2 regions of the Paenibacillus vortex V453 genome follow, and region 2 is predicted to be linked to the other one. Evidence: predicted binding sites of a transcription regulator. Region 2 holds the regulator's gene; the other holds the start of a gene.

Region 1 (3,176 bases), on a different contig from region 2:
GCATAATGGCTGCCTTTTATTCGAAGTCATCCAGCTCTTCGTCCCACTCGCCTTGTTGCTGATCCTCTTCAATCAGAAGTTTAAGTACCTGCCGTACCTGTTCTCCACCAAACCCACGCCGCATTAAATAGGCGCCCGTTTTACGTTTGCGATCCAGCAGCTCGCCATGGGTTTGCTGCCATTTTTTCCTCCCGACCGTCAGCGCACTCTCAAGTTCCGCATCCGCGCTAATCTCGCCCAACGCCTCTGATATAAGCTCAGTGCCTATTCCCTTTTGCCTCAGTTCCTGCTTAACCCACAATCTTCCCTTCTTATGGCTCGTCATTCGCTGTTCCGCCCACATCTTGGCATAGAGCGCATCATCTACGAGGTTATCCTTCTCCAAGCGCTCCAAGGTTGTTTCTACACTATTCTGCTCAAAGCCTTTTTGCTGCAGACGCTGTGAAATTTCCTTAGCCGTTCTGGGTTTTCGGGACAGATGATTCAGCGCCTCTACGTAAGCGCGCTGCCGTTCATCTGCAACAATAATTTCCTGCAGTTCCTCCTTGCGAAAAACATTGCCCTTCAACAAACGGTATTTCAGCATAACGTCCTCATGAACGGTCATCTGATAAGGCCCAAATGCGATCTGATAGCGGTGTTTGGGCTTTCTCAGCATCTCGACCGAAGTTACGATCAGATCCTCATTATCGGGAAAATGTCCAATACCTGAAGTTTCCTCCTCTTCAGACACTCCCATATTCTCTTCTTTCATAAACGCTCCTTTCACTTCAGCATCAATATCCCGGCAAAAATATCCGAGCGATTCCTCGATTAAGTTAAATGCAAAGAAGACCGTCAGGCGTTACAAACACCGGACAGTCCTCAACACTGTAAAAGCTCAAACCGTAATTACTACTCTACCTTAAACAATTCCTGCTCTTCTATTTCATCTTGTTCCTTATCCTCAGCGGAAGGCTCAGGAACAGCCGTGGTCAGGTTGCTTGCTTCACGGATTTTATTCTCGATTACACTCGCGATTTCCGGATGCTCCTTCAAGAATTGCTTCGCATTCTCACGTCCTTGACCCAGACGGTCGCCAGAATAAGAATACCACGCACCACTCTTGTCTACGATATCCAGTTCCGTTCCGATATCAATCAGGCTTCCCTCTCTAGAGATGCCCTCACCGTACATAATATCTAGCTCAGCCTGTTTGAAAGGCGGCGCTACCTTGTTCTTAACAACCTTAATCCGTGTGCGGTTACCCACCACATCGTTACCCATCTTGATGCTCTCAATCCGGCGCACGTCCAAACGAACCGTGGAATAGAACTTCAGAGCACGTCCGCCCGGAGTAGTCTCAGGGTTACCGAACATAACACCAACCTTCTCACGAAGCTGGTTGATAAAGATGGTAATCGTTTTCGACTTATTGATGGCACCCGACAATTTACGAAGAGCCTGAGACATCAGACGAGCTTGCAGACCCACGTGGGAATCACCCATATCGCCTTCAATTTCAGCTTTCGGCACAAGCGCAGCAACCGAGTCAATAACAATAATATCTACGGCACCACTGCGTACCAATGCTTCCGCAATTTCAAGCCCCTGTTCACCCGTATCCGGTTGGGAGAGCAGCAATTCATCAATATTAACACCCAGTTTGCTTGCATACGATGGATCCAAGGCATGCTCGGCATCGATAAATGCAGCTTGTCCGCCAGCCTTCTGAACTTCAGCAATAGCATGGAGGGCTACTGTTGTTTTACCGGAGGATTCCGGTCCATATACTTCAATAATCCGGCCTTTAGGCAAACCGCCGGTTCCTAAAGCTATATCCAACGCCAACGATCCACTTGGCACAATCTCTACCTGCATATGGGTGGACTCACCCAGTTTCATGATGGAACCTTTACCGAACTGTTTCTCTATCTGACGAAGCGCCATCTCCAGCGCAGCACGACGATCTGACAATTGTTCCACAACCCTTCACTGTTGATAGTCATATCATACCTTGTTTTGACACGTTTGCCAAGCTTTTTTTCGAACATACATTCGTTTTTTTTATTCGGCGCTCCTTCCCTCCCATGCTCTGAACCCTATGTAAAAAAGAAGAAGAACCGCAGCAATATCATTCGATATGCCACGGTTCTTCCGTACTTCACATTATACTCGGAACCATTCTTCAATTCAAGAACAGCTACCAAGACAGGTGTAAATAATTTACTTTTTATCAAAAGCGGCTTCCTTCGGCTTAGGGGGAAGCTAGGCCCGCTTGGAGGCAACGAGACGCTGCCAAAGCCGATACAGCAGCGCCTTGGTTGCACGGAGCCGGATCGTCTCACGGTTGCCCTGCAGGTGCAGCTCATGCACTTCCGTTTCTTTTCCCCGTTCGGACAATCCAATGTACACAAGGCCAACGGGCTTGCGTTCGGCGTAACCTGGACCTGCTACACCTGTTACCGACAAACCAAAATCACTGTCGGTCACCATCCGGACATGATCCGCAAGCGCCTCGGCAACCTCCGCACTGACAGCGCCCGGCGCATCATCACCTTCAAGCAGCGCATGCGGGATATGTACAAGCTTCTCTTTGATCTGATTGGTATAACAGATGATTCCGCCCAGAAACATCGAAGCACTGCCGGGAATGGATGTCAGCGCCTCTGCCACGAGCCCTCCGGTACAACTCTCGGCCGCGCTCAGCGTCCAGCTTCGATCTGCCATAAGGTCTACAATGACCTTCTCAATCGGCACGTCCTCGTTGGCATACATAAACTCAGGACCTCTCTCCTGAATTCTGGTCTCCAGCTCATTCAGCCGGACCATAGCCTCAGACTCACTCGCTGCCTTCGTGGAGATCCGGACCGTAACCTCCCCTTCCTTGGCATACAAGGCGATGGTCGGATCCGTCTGTGCGGTTATCAGGTCCTCCAGCCGCTGATCAAGTGCGGATTCCCCAATGCCTGCGAACTTGAGCATCTTCGAGTAGATGGGGAGCTCGCCGGTCAGGACGTGCTGAAGAAGCCAGGGCTTGGCCTCCTGCTCAAACATCGGGATCAGTTCTTTTGGCGGTCCGGGCAAAACAATATAATGAGTGCCTTCAAAAGAAATAGCATTTCCCACGGCAAGCCCCGTCTCGTTAGGAAGCGGTGTACCTCCCTCGATGGCCAGAGCCTGACGCCGATTATTCT
Region 2 (3,176 bases):
TTGGGACCAGGCTCCTTTAACGACTGAGTAACATAATCTTTAGAAACCAGATAACATTAACCGGGAATGAAGGGGATCTACTCCATGTGGGGGAAGATGCCTTTTTTATTTATCAAAATTAGGGAACTTTTACTCGCTTCAATGACTCTAATTAGATGAGGTGAATCGGTTGGAGCTTGAATACGTAACACAAATGTCGAAGATGGATACACAAACCTTGAATGAAATGATGAACCAGTATGGAAATGATATATGGAATTACGCCTATTTTTTGACCAAGCAACATGCTCTTGCTGATGACATTGCCCAAGAGGTTTTTATTAAGGCCTATTATGGAATACATACGTTTCGTGGGCAGTCGGCGTTAAAGACATGGCTGCTTACGATTACAAGACATACGGCGTTCCGGCATAAACAGGCTTTTTTCTTGCGGAAAGTGACCTTGCAGGACAAGCCGCGTCTGGATGCGCAGAGCCGGTCAGCTGAAGCGGAATATATGGAAAGTCAGTATACGGATGAGATATGGAGGATGATTATGAGTCTGCCAAGAAAGTTCAGGGAGGTGCTGGTTCTAGATCTTTACTACGAAATGCCGATCACTCAGATAGCGGAGCTTCTAAACGTAGCCACTGGTACGGTTAAATCCAGGCTGTATCGGGCGAGAAAAAAAGTGCAGAACATGTTAAAGGAGAATTCTGGTTATGAATGAGGAAAAGCCTGATTGGTACGAGCGAGCGCAACAAGGTCCTTTTCAAAATGAACCATTTACCGCCGAGATGAAAAATAAGGTACAGGTGTCATTGACCCAAGGTAGCCATAGATCAAAGCGTCGTCCATATTTACGTGTTGGTATGACTGGCGTGCTATTGTTTGTCATTCTACTGCTATTGATTCAGTTTCCTTGGGGGGAACGTACGGTACAACAGCATACGGCAGGGGGGGGACCATCCCCATCTGTGACGGAGACGATTCGCGCAGAAGGTACAACGGATGAAGGAACGTTACAGGTAGTTGCCGTCGATAAGGAAGAGATAACGGAATTAGGAGCTCCCAGCTGTTTCGGACTCGAAACGGATCTGTCGTTTAAAGGGGATTACAAAGTGAAGTACACGGCAGAGGGGACTTCGGAGGATGTGGTTGTCCTTGAGGATCTCACCTTCATACAACCAACTTCCGCTTCTCTTCAGATGATTCGATTGCCTTTTCAGGAAGCGGATGTGTTCATACTCGCCCCGCAATATAAGGACTGTCACGGAATACAAATCTATGCATTTGCGGTGGAGCATGGGAGTGGTAAGGCGGTGCAGCTGCAATTTGAGGAGGAGTTTTCTAGAGCCAGCACGTCCTATTACAGACCGGGCACTACACCTACGGTGAAAGATAATAAGCTTGTTCTGAAGTCCACGGAGGGTCCAGGCGGGGAAGGCTCGCCTGAATATAATATGGCTGAGAGAATGTATCAATTAGATCTTAGGCAAAATGCCATGGTGATGGTCTTGCGCAAGGACCGGAAATCTTAAGGATTAAATAACGTAGCACAAGAGGTTACCATCCAACTAAGGAAGGTAACCTCTTGTTCATTGATATATGAAGTTAGTGTACATCCCTAAAGAGACCGATGACTTTACCGAGAATGGTTACATGATTCAGGCGCAGGGGCTCGTAAGTAGGATTCTCCGGCTGCAAGCGAACGTGGTCCTTCTCTTTGTAGAAGGTCTTTACGGTTGCTTCGTCTTCCTCTGTCATCGCTACTACAATGTCCCCATTGTCTGCAGTTTGCTGCTGGCGAACAATGACATAGTCACCGCTATGTATGCCAGCTTCAATCATGCTGTCACCAACAACAGATAACATGAATACCTTATCGTCGCCTACATAATGCTGAGGGAGAGGGAAGTAATCCTCGATGTTCTCCATGGCGGTAATAGGTACGCCTGCAGTGACTTTACCGACAACAGGCACTCTGGCAATGGTGTGGGTAAACAGATTAGCGCTATCGGATTCTTCTTGGCCAAGCAGTTCGATCGCTCTTGGCTTCGTAGGGTCACGGCGGATCAGGCCTTTCTTCTCCAATCGGTCTAGATGCCCATGGACCGTTGAACTGGAAGCTAGTCCTACAGCCTCGCCGATTTCCCGGACAGAAGGCGGGTAACCCTTGCTACGAACTTCGTTGCGGATAAACTCTAAGATCGCCAGCTGGCGGCTGGATATTTTCGACATGCCGTATCAACCCCATTTAGTAACGTTTGGGAAAATTATAACATAGAACTTCCGTTCGTACAAACATAAGTTCTAAAAAAGATAGAACAAATGTTCTTTTAGGTATTGTATCAAACAAATGTTCGTGTTATTATGAATTCATAAGAGAACACTTGTTTGGGAGATGATGATTCCATGTTGAAATACAGTACATACCGTAGTATTTATGAGAACGTTCCTGTGCGAACGGAGAAGTCTTCGGTGACTTGGGTCTATCAATTAAAAACCAGAATGACTTCCATCCCCTTAATTAAACTTCTATTCATTCTGCTGATTGTTGCATCCTTTTGGACGGGGGCCTATTCCGTTTTTGCCGGGGGAATGGAGAAGCCGACAGGTGAGAAGTTGGTCATTGTTCAATCCGGCGATAGTTTATGGCGTATCGCTTCCCTTCATAAACCAGCTGATATGGATACGCGCGTATATATTGATAGTATTAGAAGAACGAACGGTTTGAAAGGTCCTGACATACAGGCAGGAGAGGTGTTATCATTACCGGTGTGGTAATGTAATGAGAAATCCATTCTAACGCATATTGTGTATTTCTAATTACTAATACTCTATTGTTAATGATGGGGAGAACCCATTCATACTGATCATACATTCATATTTATTCTTAATGAGAGTTTGCAAGGGTGCGGTTTCCTTGACAAGCTCTTTTTCACATGTTTAAGTTATAAATGATATTGGAATTGGAGGAGAAGGCATGGATATTGATACTTTGGTGGAACGCATTAATGTATTAGCAAGAAAACAGAAGAGTGAAGGGTTGACCGAAGAAGAGCAGAAGGAACGGGCTGAGCTTCGGGAAATATACCTTAACAATATTCGTAGTAACTTTAGACAACAGCTTGAATCGATTGAATGGGTAGATGAAAATGAAGAAAAAGGCGGCCCGCGATTAAAGCAGTAGTCTA

What was found. Region 2 encodes LexA, which represses DNA repair genes until DNA is damaged. Its sites were predicted from a motif close to CGAACATATGTTCG; they were not measured.
Region 1: a site for LexA is predicted at 2,027-2,040, ahead of recA (recombinase RecA). Genes of this name have one in related genera too.

What each region holds. Positions count from the first base shown of each region.
Region 1 is NZ_ADHJ01000037.1:447,615-450,790, forward strand. Features, by position in the region: gene PVOR_RS19880 (regulatory protein RecX) at 17-754, opposite strand; gene recA (recombinase RecA) at 895-1,956, opposite strand; gene PVOR_RS19890 (competence/damage-inducible protein A) at 2,248-3,176, opposite strand, start outside.
Region 2 is NZ_ADHJ01000020.1:226,768-229,943, forward strand. Features, by position in the region: gene PVOR_RS12910 (hypothetical protein) at 1-31, shown strand, start outside; gene PVOR_RS12915 (RNA polymerase sigma factor) at 170-709, shown strand; gene PVOR_RS12920 (hypothetical protein) at 702-1,520, shown strand; gene lexA (transcriptional repressor LexA) at 1,594-2,220, opposite strand; gene PVOR_RS12930 (LysM peptidoglycan-binding domain-containing protein) at 2,395-2,766, shown strand; gene PVOR_RS12935 (DUF896 domain-containing protein) at 2,966-3,172, shown strand.